Dinoroseobacter shibae DFL 12 = DSM 16493: one gene and its partner. The protein of the gene in region 1 interacts with the protein of each later gene in a pairwise test. Links are inferred from orthologs where the notes say so. Each region holds a gene or a part of one and is shown in the gene's direction. Other genes may lie near its edges. The genes, in order: DSHI_RS12575 and mtgA.

The links.
Region 2: the proteins of DSHI_RS12575 (region 1) and mtgA interact in binary tests that used the Escherichia coli proteins (3 or more experiments, as listed by UniProt). The link is inferred for Dinoroseobacter shibae DFL 12 = DSM 16493 from one-to-one orthologs.

Annotation. Positions count from the first base shown.
Region 1 is NC_009952.1:2,622,030-2,626,864, reverse strand. The notes cover bases 1-3,000. They hold DSHI_RS12575 (peptidoglycan D,D-transpeptidase FtsI family protein), read left to right. Parts: upstream 1-603; coding sequence 604-2,397; downstream 2,398-3,000. Other genes in these bases: DSHI_RS12570 (UDP-N-acetylmuramoyl-L-alanyl-D-glutamate--2,6-diaminopimelate ligase), read left to right, coding at 2,415-3,000; ftsL (cell division protein FtsL), read left to right, coding at 251-607; rsmH (16S rRNA (cytosine(1402)-N(4))-methyltransferase RsmH), read left to right, coding at 1-254. Also shown: more of DSHI_RS12570, read left to right, coding at 3,001-3,896; DSHI_RS12565 (UDP-N-acetylmuramoyl-tripeptide--D-alanyl-D-alanine ligase), read left to right, coding at 3,893-4,835. UniProt on the Escherichia coli protein: Essential cell division protein that catalyzes cross-linking of the peptidoglycan cell wall at the division septum. Required for localization of FtsN.
Region 2 is NC_009952.1:3,468,632-3,476,881, reverse strand. What follows is about bases 2,665-5,467. They hold mtgA (monofunctional biosynthetic peptidoglycan transglycosylase), read left to right. Parts: upstream 2,665-3,604; coding sequence 3,605-4,330; downstream 4,331-5,467. Other genes in these bases: queG (tRNA epoxyqueuosine(34) reductase QueG), read left to right, coding at 5,043-5,467; fzlA (FtsZ-binding protein FzlA), read left to right, coding at 4,381-5,046; DSHI_RS16775 (patatin-like phospholipase family protein), read left to right, coding at 2,727-3,530; rlmN (dual-specificity RNA methyltransferase RlmN), read left to right, coding at 2,665-2,727. Also shown: DSHI_RS16790 (dimethylsulfonioproprionate lyase family protein), read left to right, coding at 1-686; DSHI_RS16785 (hypothetical protein), read right to left, coding at 683-1,360; more of rlmN, read left to right, coding at 1,543-2,664; more of queG, read left to right, coding at 5,468-6,077; DSHI_RS16755 (hypothetical protein), read left to right, coding at 6,368-6,550; DSHI_RS16750 (DMT family transporter), read left to right, coding at 6,579-7,520; DSHI_RS16745 (DUF4198 domain-containing protein), read right to left, coding at 7,524-8,250. UniProt on the Escherichia coli protein: Peptidoglycan polymerase that catalyzes glycan chain elongation from lipid-linked precursors. May play a role in peptidoglycan assembly during cell division in collaboration with other cell division proteins.

The DNA of each region.
Region 1 (4,835 bases):
AGCGGTTTTTCACCCAGGCCAGTGGCGGCGCCGGGCGTGCCAACCGCTATGCGCCCGAGACCGAAGACACGCCCGCCCGCTTCAGGCTGGAGCCGCGCAAGGCCATCGCGCCCACGGAAGCCGAGGTCGCCGCCAACCCGCGCGCCCGGTCGGCCCGGCTGCGCATCGGGCGGCGCACGGCCGCGCCGGCGATGCCGGCTGATCGCGCGGCCCTTGGCCTGCCGCATCTCTACACCCTGACGGAGACACCATGAGGACGCTGCTTTATACCCTCGCAATCGGCTCGGTGGTCGGTTTGGCCTACTGGGCCTATCAAGAGAATTTCGAGACCCAGCAGGCGCTGAAACGCCTCAGCGCGGTGCAGGCGCAGATCGGCGATACCCGCGAGGCGCTGGCGGTGCAGCGCGCGGAGTGGGCCTATCTGAACCGGCCGGATCGGTTGGCCGACCTGGTGAAGCTCAATTTCGAGGACCTGGAGCTTCTGCCGCTCACGCCCGGGCATTTCGGCCTGGTGGAGCAGGTGGCCTATCCGCGACCGCCCTCGCTGGAGGGGGCGTTGATCGACACCATCGAGGTGAGTGAGCAGAACGTGGGACGGCGGCCATGAGCAACCGTCTGCGCACCCCGCTGCGGCCGCTGGCCCGGATCCTGCATGCTCGCCAGACCGGCGGCAATCCCGACCTGATCGAGCGCGAGAACATCCGGCGTCGTCACGAAGCGCTGCGCGACGACTGGCGGGTGATGGCCGAGCAGCGGCTGCTGCTGGCGGCCTGTGTTTGCCTGCTGGTGTTCGGCCTTGTGGGCGTTCGGATGTGGGCCATCGCCTCGGAGCCCGTGGCCGAGCCCGTGGCCGCCGTGAGCGACGCGCGCATCGATGCCGCGCGGGCCGATATCGTCGACCGGGAGGGCCGCGTGCTGGCCACCAACCTGGTGAGCCATTCGCTCTATGCCCAGCCACCCCTGATGACCGAACCGGAACGCTCCGCGGCGGAGCTGGCGCGGATCTTCCCGGACCTCGACGAGGCGCGGATGCGAGACTGGTTCACCGGCGAGCGCAAGTTCCTCTGGCTCAAGCGCCGAATCTCGCCGGAGCAGATGCAGGCGGTCCATGATATCGGCGATCCGGGGCTGCAGTTCGGGCCACGCGAGATGCGGCTTTACCCCAACGGCGCCCTGGCGGCGCATATCCTGGGTGGTACTGGTTTCGGGCGCGAGGGGGTGCAATCGGCCGAACTGATCGGTGTCGCGGGGGTCGAGAAGGCCTTCAACGCGCGGCTGAGCGATCCCGCCACGGCCTCGACCCCGCTGGCGCTGTCGATCGACCTGACCGTGCAGGCGGTGGTGGAGGATGTGCTGGCCTCGGGCATGCGGCTGATGAATGCCAAGGGGGCCGCGGCGGTTTTGATGGATGTGCATACGGGCGAGATCATCGCCAAGGCGTCCTTGCCGGATTTCGACCCCAACTCCCGCCCCCGGCCCCTGACCCAGGGCGACCAGGGGGACAGCCCGCTCTTCAACCGGGCGGTGCAGGGGGTCTACGAGCTGGGCTCGTCGTTCAAGATCTTCACCACCGCGCAGGCGCTGGAACTGGGCCTGGTGAGCCCCGAAACCATGCTCGACACCACCAGCCCGATGACCTGGGGCCGGTTCCGGATCCGGGATTTCCGCAATTACGGGCCCGAACTGAGCGTGACGGACGTGATCGTCAAAAGCTCCAACGTCGGCACGGCGCGGCTGGCGCTGCAGATCGGCGGGGCGCGGCAGAAGGATTTCCTCGAACAGCTGGGCTTTCTCGCGCCCACCCCGGTGGAAATGATCGAGGCGCCGGGGGCCGTCCCGCTCTGGCCGTCGAACTGGTCCGACATCCACACCATGACCATCAGCTATGGCCACGGCATCTCGACCTCGCCGCTGCACCTGGCGGCAGGCTATGCCTCGCTCCTCAATGGCGGGACGAAGGTGACGCCGACGCTGCTGCGTCAGGACGCGCCGGTGAAGGGGCCGCGCGTGGTGTCGGAGCGGACCTCGCGGATCTCGCGGGAGATGCTGCACGCGGTGGTCGAGCGGGGCACGGCGAGCTTTGGGCGCATCGAGGGCTATGCCATCGGCGGCAAGACCGGCACAGCTGACAAGCCCCGCGCGGCGGGCGGCGGATATTACGACGACAAGGTGATCGCCACCTTTGCTTCGGTCTTTCCCGCGGACGATCCGGAATACGTGCTGGTCGTGACCCTGGACGAGCCGGTGGAGACCTCAGGCGAGGAGCCGCGCCGCACCGCGGGCTGGACCGCCGTGCCGGTCTCGGCCGAGATCACCCGGCGCATCCTGCCGCTTCTGGGATTGCGGCCCACCGTTGAATATCTCGGGGATCCTGAGATAACGCTGGTGAGCGACTGAGCAGGGAGCACGGGGACATGAGCGTAGGCTACGGGCCGAAATCGCTGGCGGAGCTGGGCTTCGCGGAACGCGGGCGCCCGGTGACGGGGCTTGCGCTGGACAGTCGGCAGGTCAAGGAGGGCTACTTGTTCGCCGGCCTGCCCGGCAGCCGGGTGCACGGGGCGGAATTCATCCAGTATGCGTTGCGCATGGGGGCGGGGGCGATCCTGACCGATGCGGAGGGCGCGCGGATCGCGCGCGATGTGCTCGACGGCGCCGAGGTCACCCTGATCGTGGCCGAAGACCCGCGCCAGGCGTTTTCCGCCGCGGCCGCCCTGTGGTACGGCGCGCAGCCCGCGACCATGGTCGGCGTGACGGGGACCAATGGCAAGACGTCCGTGGCGAGCTTCACCCGGCAGCTCTGGCAGGGGCTGGGCCACGCGGCGGCCAATATCGGCACCACGGGGATCGAGGGGGATTTTTCCGCCGATCTCGCCCATACCACGCCCGATCCCCTGACCCTGCATGCGGCGCTGGCCGAGATGGCCGCGCAAGGCATCACCCACGCGGCGATGGAGGCGTCGTCCCACGGACTCGACCAGCGGCGGCTGGATGGCGTGCGGCTGGTGGCGGCGGGGTTCACCAATTTCAGCCAGGATCACCTGGACTATCACGAGACGTTCGAGGCGTATTTTGCCGCCAAGGCGGGTCTGTTTTCGCGGGTGCTGGCCGATCAGGGCATGGCGGTGATCAACCTCGACGACCCGAAAGGCGCGGACATGATGGCGATTGCCCATGGGGCGGGGGCCGAGTTGCTGACCGTGGGCACGCACAAGGACGCCATGCTGCGGCTGACCGCGCAGCGCTTCGATGCCGACGGGCAGGAGATGCGGTTCACATGGAAGGGCGTGGCGCACCAGGCGCGGCTCAACCTCGTGGGCGGATTCCAGGCCTCCAACGTGCTGGTGGCTATGGGGCTCGTCATGGCCACGGGCGCGCAGGTCGGGGATCTCGTACCGCTCCTGCCGCGGCTGGCCACGGTGCGCGGCCGGATGCAGAAGGTCGCGCGTCGCGAGAACGGCGCGACGGTCTTCGTGGACTATGCCCATACGCCCGATGCGCTGAAAACGGCGTTGCGCGCGCTCCGCCCCCATGTGCTGGGCCGTCTGGTGGTGGTGTTCGGCGCGGGCGGCGACCGGGATTCGGGCAAGCGCCCCCTGATGGGCGCGGCCGCGGCGGCGGCGGCGGATGTGGTCTTCGTGACCGATGACAATCCCCGCTCCGAAGACCCCGCGCTGATCCGGGCGCAGGTGCGGGCGGGCTGTCCCGAGGCCACGGATGTGCCGGACCGGGCGGAGGCGATCCTGCGCGGGGTCGACGCGCTGGAGCCGGGTGACGTTCTGCTGATCGCGGGCAAGGGGCACGAGACGGGGCAGACGGTGGGCGACGTGGTCTACCCGTTCGACGACGCGGAACAGGCCAGCGTGGCGGTCGCGGCGCTCGAAGGGCGGCTGGCATGAGCGCGCTGTGGACCGCCGCCGAGGCGGCTGCGGCCACGGGCGGGCAGGCGCGGGGCGACTGGGCGGTCACCGGCGTGTCCATCGACACCCGCGAACTCGCGCCCGGCGATTTGTTCGTGGCACTGACCGCGGCCCGGGACGGGCATGATTTCGTGGCCCAGGCGCTGGCGGCCGGGGCGGGCGCCGCGCTGGTCTCCCGCATTCCGGAGGGTGTGGCCGAGGACGCGCCCCTGTTGCTGGTGCCCGATGTGCAGACCGCGCTGGAGGCGTTGGGCCGGGCCGGGCGGGCGCGGACCGAGGCCCGGGTGATCGCCATCACCGGCTCGGTCGGCAAGACCTCCGCCAAGGAGATGATGCGCGCGGCCCTTGCCAGCCAGGGTCGGGCCCATGCCGCCGAGCGCAGTTTCAACAACCATTGGGGCGTGCCCCTGACCCTGGCGCGGATGCCCGCGGGCACCGAGGTCGCCGTGATCGAGATCGGCATGAACCATCCCGGCGAGATCGCGCCGCTGGCCCGCATGGCCCGGCCTCATGCGGCGCTGATCACGACCATCGCCGCCGCGCATCTGGAGGCGCTGGGCTCGCTGGAGGCGATCGCAGTCGAGAAGGCGAGCATTTTCGAAGGGCTGGAGCCGGACGGGCTGGCCGTGATCCCCGGCGACCTGCCGCAGACCCCGATCCTGCGCGCCGCCGCCGAGGACGCCGGGGCGCGGATCGAGAGCTTCGGCACGGGCGCGGGCAATACCCACCGGCTGAGCGATGTGCAGGCGGTCGGGACGGCGGCGGTGGCGCGGGCGCAGCTTTCTGGTGCGGAGATGGCGTTGAAGATCGCCACCCCCGGCACCCATTTCCTGGAGACCGCGCTGGGCGTTCTGGCCTGCGTCGCGGGCGTGGGCGCGGACCCGGCGCGCGCCTTGATGGCGCTGGGGGCCTGGGCGC
Region 2 (8,250 bases), 850 kb from region 1 along the record:
CGCCCGCCGAGGCATCGGCCCTGCGGCTGATGGATTGCCCCAACTGGGTGTACCTGTTGCGGGAGTTCGACGCGCTCTACCGCTATGGCTCTGCCGGGGGCAGCCCCGCGATCCGCAGTCATCGCAAGCGGGTGCGCGACCGGCTGTCGGCCGTTTTGGCGGCCAATCCGGCGATGGTCGACCGCCCGCGGGAGACCAAGCCCGTGGTGGCCCATTTCGCCCGGGCGCTGGACCTCGGGGAGCGGGCCGCGATGCAGGGGATGGTGCGGGCCCTGCGGGAAGTGAAGGACGACCTGACCTGGGAATACGGGTATGAGAAGGTGCCCAAGGCGCTGGCGCAGAAATACGCCTATTGCGAGGTCTTGGGGCCGCGGGGGCCGGTGCAGGGGACGACCCTGACCCTGGGCTTCGTGCTGTTCGCGCCGAATACGACCTATCCGCAGCACAGCCATCACGACATCGAGGAAAGCTATACCTCGGTCTCCGGCGCCTGGTCGGAGAACAACGCGGCGGTCTTTGCGCCCGGATCGCTGATCTTGAACACGTCCGGCCACGAGCATCGGATCACGACTGGCGATCGCGACCCGTGCCTGTTGGCCTATGCCTGGGCCGGTCCGGCGGAGCGTCTGGCCACACCGGACATGAAGCTGACCGCCCCGCGGCGGGCGCGGGGCGCGGGGGTCTAGGCGGCCTTGCGGCGGGCGCGCAGCAGGCCGAGCGCGCCGAGTCCCAGCAGGGCGAGCGGCGCACCGGCGGGCAGCGGCACGGGCGACGGCTCTTGCAGGGTGTTCACGGTGGTGTTGAAGTTGTCGAAGGCGATGCCGATCTTGCGGGTGCCCCCGAAGGTGGTGCCCGTGATCTCGATTTGCGAAATCAGGCTGCCCAGGCCGCTGAACCCGATCCGGGTCACGGCCCGGTTGCCGGCATTGGCGTCCTGGCCGGTCACGGTCTGCGTGGCGAGGGCATTGCCGGTGGCGTCCCGCGCGATGAAGGTAAAGACCTCGAGGTTGTTGCCGCGCCCGTCGATATCGGCCACGTCGAAGGAGGTGGCCAGCACCGCCTCGGCGAAATCGATGGTCAGGGCGGTCACGGTGCCGAAATCCGAGGTCAGGAAATAGTCGCCGAAGGCGTCCGCCGGGTTCGGCCTGTCGAAGGGCACGAAGCCGTCTGTCTTGCCGCCCACCTTGACGATGTAGAGGCCATTGGGGCTGGAGAAGCTCACGCCGGAGCTGGCCTGGAACTCGGTGCCGGTGATGGCGGTCTTGTTGCCGGAAAACCCTGTCTCGAAGTCGAGGACGGCGGCGGAGGCGGCGGAGGCGAGGAAGGTCAGCGCACAGGCTGAAAGAACAGGTCTCAACATACTCGATACTTTCTTGGCATGGGGGCAGTCCGGAGATTCTGTAGCATTTGCGCAGAATTCATGGAAAATGCCATGGAATTGTCCTGGATTGGTTAACGGCCGTGCCGGGACGCCAAAGGGTGTTTTCAAGCCGGGGTGCGTGCTATATGTCCCGGGCTTTCCCAAGTTTATCGAGCATGCCCATGTCCGCCACGTCGCCGATCACGCAGGATGTCGTCACCTTTCCGCGCAAGCTGCCGGAGGGGGGCAAGCGCAATCTCGTGGGCCTGACCCGGCCCGAACTGGCCGAGGCGCTGGCAGCGGCGGGCACGCCCGAAAAGCAGGTCAAGATGCGGGTCAATCAGATCTGGCAATGGCTTTATGAACGCGGCGTGCGCGATTTCAACGACATGACGAACCTCGCCAAGCCCTACCGCGCCCTGCTGGCCGATCAGTTCGAGATCGCCGTGCCGGAGGTCGTCAGCCGCCATGTCTCGGAGGACGGGACGCGCAAGTACCTGGTGCGGATCGCGGGCGGGCACGAGGTGGAGGTCGTCTATATCCCCGAGGAGGATCGCGGCACGCTGTGTGTCTCGTCCCAGGTGGGCTGCACCCTGACCTGTTCGTTCTGCCACACGGGCACGCAAAAACTGGTGCGCAACCTGACCGCGGGCGAGATCGTCGGCCAGATCATGATCGCGCGCGACGATCTGGGCGAGTGGCCCCTGCCGGGGCGGAACCCCAAGAACGAGACCCGGCTTTTGTCCAATATCGTCCTGATGGGGATGGGTGAGCCGCTTTACAATTTCGAGGCAGTGCGCGACGCGATGAAGATCGCCATGGACCCCGAGGGCATCAGCCTGAGCCGTCGGCGGATCACGCTCTCGACCTCGGGCGTGGTGCCCGAAATCGCCCGGACCGCCGAAGAGATCGGCTGCATGCTGGCGGTGTCGTTCCATGCGACCACGGACGAGGTGCGCGACAAGCTGGTCCCGATCAACAAGCGCTGGAACATTGCCACCCTGCTCGACGCGCTGCGGGACTATCCCAAGGCCAGCAATTCCGAGCGGATCACGTTCGAATACGTCATGCTCAAGGGCGTCAATGACAGTGACGAGGATGCGCGGCGGCTGGTCGAGCTGATCAAGGGCATTCCGGCCAAGATCAACCTGATCCCGTTCAACGAGTGGCCCGGCGCGCCTTATGAGCGGTCCTCGAACAACCGCATCCGGGCGTTTGCCGACATCATCTACAAGGCCGGGTATGCCAGCCCGATCCGCACCCCTCGGGGCGAGGATATCATGGCCGCCTGCGGGCAGTTGAAATCCGCGACCGAGCGCGCGCGCAAGTCCCGCGCGCAGATCGCCGCCGAAACCGGGCTGGGATAATGGCCGGGTTCGGTCTGGCGCTCAGCGGCGGTGGGGCGGCAGGGTTCGGGCATATCGTGGCGCTGGAGGCGCTGGACGAGCTGGGCGCGCGGCCCGTGGCGATTGCGGGCACCTCCGTGGGGGCAATGATCGGCGCGGCCTATGCCAATGGCATGACCGGGGCCGAGATGCGGGCCCATATCCTCGACATGGTGGAGGCGCCCTTTGCCTCGGTGCGGACCTTCTGGGCCGCGCGGCAGGCTGCGGGCGTGGGCATTTTCAGCCCCGTGCCGCCCCTGGCGGCGGTCGAGACGGTGCTGCCCCATGGCCTGCCGGAGCGGTTGGAGGACCTGCCGATCCCCCTGACCGTGGTGGCGACGGATCTCGTGTCGCGCGAAAGCGTCGCCTTTACCGAGGGCGCGCTGCGCCCGCGTCTGGCGGCGTCGGCGGCGATCCCGGGGGCCTTTGCGCCGATGGAACTGGACGGGCGGTATTTCATCGATGGCGGGGTGCTCAACAACCTGCCCTATGACTGCCTGCCCGAGGGGCTGGTGCGGGTAGCGATCGACGTGGCCTCGGAGCCGCCGGAGCCGCATGACACACCGCCGGGCCCGCTGGACGTGGCCACCGGCGCGATGCGGATCATGATGCAGGCGCTGCTGGACGCCAAGCTGGCCAAGGACCCGCCCGAAGTGCTGATCCAGCCCGGTTCGAACCGCTACAGCGTGTTCGACGTGATGAAGGCCGAAGAGATTTTCGAGGTGGCCGCCCCGACGCGCGAGGCGGTCAAGCGCGAGATGGCTGCGATTTTGGAGACCGCGTGAGCGCGCCCGCGCTGGCCCGGCGCGCTGGCCCGGTGTAAGCTGCGCCCCAACCCGTGACACAAGCGGACAGAGCAGTGCCCAGAAAGACCAGAGCCAAGGCCAAACCCCGCAGGAAGGCCGCTGCGCCGTCGTGGCGGGCGCGTCTGCGGCTATGGGTGCTGCGCGGGGTGCTGGGGGTGGTGGGCCTGGGCCTTGCGTGGATCGTCGCCTATCGCTGGATCGATCCGCCGACCACGCCCTACATTCTGGCCGAGCGCGCCCGCCTTGGTGCGGTGCAGCAGGACTGGGTGCCGATGGAGCGGATTGCGCCCGATCTGGCCCGGGCGGTGGTTGCGGCGGAGGACGCCAATTTCTGCCGCCACTGGGGTTTCGACATGGCCGCGATCCGCGATGCGATCGAGGCGGGGGGCAATCGCGGGGCCTCCACCCTCAGCCAGCAGGTCGTCAAGAACGTGTTTTTGTGGCACGGCCGGTCCTGGCCGCGCAAGGCGCTGGAGGCGCTGATCACCCCGGTGATGGAGGCGACCTGGCCCAAGCGCCGCATCCTGGAGGTCTATCTCAACGTGGCGGAGTTCGACGCGGGCGTGTTCGGGGTCGGGGCCGCGGCGCCCCATTACTTCGGGACTGCGGCGGGCGATGTCAGCTTGCGGCAGGCCGCGGCGCTGGCGGTGGTGCTGCCCAATCCCAAGGCGCGCTCGGCCAGATCGCCGGGCCCGGGCCTGCAACGCCGGGCCGCCAGCGTGGCTGACGGGGCGGAGACGATCCGCCGGGATGGGCGGTCGGCCTGTTTCGAGGATTGAAGCCGCCCCGCACCCAAGGCACAAAGGACCAAACAGGATCGAGCCCGCCCATGAATCGCCTCTATCACGTTCCGTTGTCCCCGTTCTGCCGCAAGGTGCGGCTGGTTCTGGCCGAGAAGAAGATCGAAGTGGAGCTGGTCGACGAGAAATACTGGGAACCGTCGGCGGATTTCCTGCGTCGCAACCCGGCGGGCAAGGTGCCGGTTCTCAAGATGGGTGGCACCCATCTGACCGAGAGCCACGCGATCGTCGAGTACCTTGAAGAGCTGCACCCGACCCCGGCGCTCCTGCCCGGCACGCCGCAGGACCGGTTCGAGGCGCGGCGGCTGGTGATGTGGTTCGACGACAAGTTCCACAACGAGGTGACGAAGAACCTGCTCTATGAGCGGGTGAACAAGAAGATCATGGGCCAGGGCTACCCCGAAAGCCGGGCGATCAAGACCGGGGCGCAGAAGATCAAGTACCATATCGACTACATGGGTTGGCTGCTGGAGCAGCGGCGCTGGCTGGCGGGCGATGCGATGACCATCGCGGATTTCACGGCGGCGGCGCATTTCTCGTGCCTCGATTACATCCGGGATATCGACTGGAACCGGAACGCGGCGGTGAAGGACTGGTATGCCAAGATCAAGTCGCGCCCGGCCTTCCGGTCGATCCTCGCCGACCAGATCCCCGGCTTCATCCAGCCGCCCCATTACGCGGACCTGGATTTTTGAATGAGGGCCTCGCGTCGAACCTGAAGGCCGAGGCGGCACGGCTGGGATTTGTCGGGGCCGGGATCTGTGCGCCGGATGCGATCCCCGAGGCGGCTGGGCGGTTGGCGGCCTTCGTCGAGGCCGGACGCCATGGGCAGATGGGTTGGATGGCCGAGCGGATGCATTGGCGCGGCGATCCCGCGAGCCTCTGGCCCGAGGCGCGGTCGGTGGTGATGCTGGCCGAGAGCTACGCGCCGGACAGCGACCCGCTGGCGGATCTGGCGGCGCGGGATCGGGGGCTGATCAGCGTCTATGCCCGGCACCGGGATTACCACGATGTTCTGAAGAAGAAGCTCAAGGCGCTGGGCCGGTGGCTTCTGGCCGAGGCGGGGGGCGAGATCAAGGTGTTCGTGGACACCGCCCCGGTGATGGAAAAGCCCCTGGCGCAGGCGGCGGGGTTGGGTTGGCAGGGCAAGCATACGAACCTTCTGGGGCGCGGGTTCGGGAACTGGGTGTTCCTGGGGGCGCTGTTTACCACGGTCGATCTGCCGAAGGACGCCGCCGAAGTTGACCATTGCGGGTCGTGCCGGGCGTGCCTGGACATCTGCCCGACGGACGCCTTTCCGGCCCCCTATCAACTCGATGCGCGGCGCTGCATTTCCTACCTGACGATCGAGCACAAGGGGCCGGTGGACGAGGCGCTGCGCCCGGGGTTGGGCAACCGGATCTATGGCTGCGACGATTGCCTCGCGGTCTGTCCCTGGAACAAGTTCGCGGCTGAGGCGCGGGAGGCGAAGTATCACGCCCGCGATGACCTGACCCTGCCTGCGCTTGCGGAGTTGGCCGCGCTGGACGACGCGGGGTTCCGCGCGCGGTTCTCAGGCTCGCCGATCAAGCGGATCGGGCGGGACCGGTTCGTGCGCAATGTCTGCTACGCCATCGGCAATTCCGCCACGCCTGCCCTGCGCCCGGCGGTGCAGGCGCTCTGCGACGACCCGGACCCCGCCGTCGCGGATGCGGCGCGCTGGGCGGTGGCGCGGCTGGGCGGCTAGGTCCGGGCCAGCGAGGTGCCCAACAGACCGCAGGCGATGCCCGGGCCTTCATCGCGATCATGGCGACGGTATCAGAGACCGGCAGGGGCAAGGGCGAGAAAGGGCACAAGGGGCATGGGTCGATCAATCCAAAGATGCTGAAATCAATGGGAAACCTGAGCATGTTTGCGGCGTTCGGCCTGCGCACCGCCCGCGCGGGCATGGCCCGCCCGAACAGCTCAAGGCGGAAACCCTATGGATTTGGCGATTCGCGTGTTAGATTGCGTGTCCGATCATGGAAGGAGGACTTCATGAAGCATATCGTGGATACCCAACGCGCCGCCGAGGCGCCCATGCGTGCGGTGCGCTACCTGGCGCAGGAGCGCCGCCTGGGCCGGCACCCCAATACCCTGGCCCTGCACCAGCGCACGCGGCCGGTCAAAGGGACCTTCGTGCAGAAATATCTCCGGATCGACCGGGGGATCGAGGTCTGATCCCTGACGCGGCCTGATCTAGGCAAGCATGGGAAAATCGGATACCGCGCTGGGCATGTCACCGGTGCGCGGTATCCTTTTGAAACTTGGCGCCGTCACGGCGTTCATGGTGATGGCCTCCCTGGTGAAGGCCACGTCCGAAACCGTCCCGCCCGGTCAGGCGGTGTTTTTCCGCTCTTTCTTCGCCTTTCCCATCCTGTTCGGGTGGCTGGCCCTGCGCGGCCAGTTGCGCACCGGGCTGAAGGCGCATCGGCCGGTTTCCCATGTCTGGCGCGGGCTGGTCGGCACCAGCGCCATGGCGTTCGGGTTTGCGGGTCTGGGGCTTCTGCCCTTGCCCGAGGCCACGGCGCTTCGCTTTGCCCAGCCGATCTTCGTGGTGGTTCTGGCAGCCCTGATGCTGGGGGAGCGGATCCGGCTTTTTCGCACCACCGCGGTGCTGGTGGGGCTGGCCGGGGTGATCGTGGTGCTGTCGCCGCGGCTCGGCGGGTTTGCAGATCTCAGCGCGGATCGCGCGGCCCTCGGCGCGCTCTTTTGCCTGCTGTCGGCGGGGCTGGCGGCGCTGGCCCATGTGTTCATCCGCAAGATGGTCGCCACCGAAAGCACGAGTGCGATCGTCTTCTGGTTCACGATCACCTCCACCGTGATGTCGTTGCTGACCCTGCCCTTCGGCTGGGTCTGGCCCAGTGTCGAGGTCGCGGCGCTTCTGGTCATGGCGGGGCTGTGCGGTGGGACGGGGCAGATCCTGCTGACCTCGGCCTATCGGTTCGCGCCCGCCTCGGTGGTCGCGCCCTTCGACTATGCCTCGATGCTGCTGGCGCTGCTGATCGGGTATTTCATCTTCAGCGAGGTGCCCACGGTGCCGATGCTCGCGGGCGCGGCGATCGTCATGGCCTCCGGCGGGGCGATCATCTGGCGGGAGCGGCAACTGGCGCTCGCCCGGGGCGCGGCGCGGCCGGTCCGGCCGGAATAGGGATCACTCGTTTGGCGTGCGGAAGGTCAGCGACGCCCAGAGCGTGTACCAGACCGGATCGCCCTCGGCCGCGGGCTCCAGCGGTTCCAGGATCACCGAATCCACCAGGTATTCCGTCCCCGCCATCATGGGCAGCACCGCCACCCCGGCCCCGTCCGTGCGGTGCAGGGAGGTGGAGACGGTGCCATCCGCGCCCCGGGCGAAAAGCGTTACCTGCACGTCGCTGCGCGGGGCCCCGAAATGCAGTACCCGCACGGGCAAACCGCCCGACAGGTCGTCCGTGTAAGGGTTCGCCAGCGCCACGATCTCGGTATCGAGCCCGATGGGCCGATCCGCGCCCGCCCCGTCGCCCACGGCCACGAGCGCCTTGCCATAGCGGCGATAGACCTCGCTAAAGCCGTGCTCGGGCAGGCCGCGGTCGCGGTGCATGTCCTGCGCCCAGGCGAAATCCTTCTGGCTGGTGAAGGCCTCGAACTTCTCCCAGCTGGGGTACTTGAGGAAGGTGTCGGCGGTTTCATGGACCACGATGGCCAGACCCGGCGTCTCCACCACCCGTTGCAGCGCCGGGCGGTCGCCGATTCGTGCTTGCGGGTCGAGGCGGGTGTCGCCCTGCAGGATCTCGAACCGGGCGGTGCGGGTCGGGATGTAGGGAAAGCCCGCGCCTTTGAGCTTTTCACCCACGCGCAACTCGGCGATGATTTCGCCGCCCGGGGCCACCTGATACGTCTGG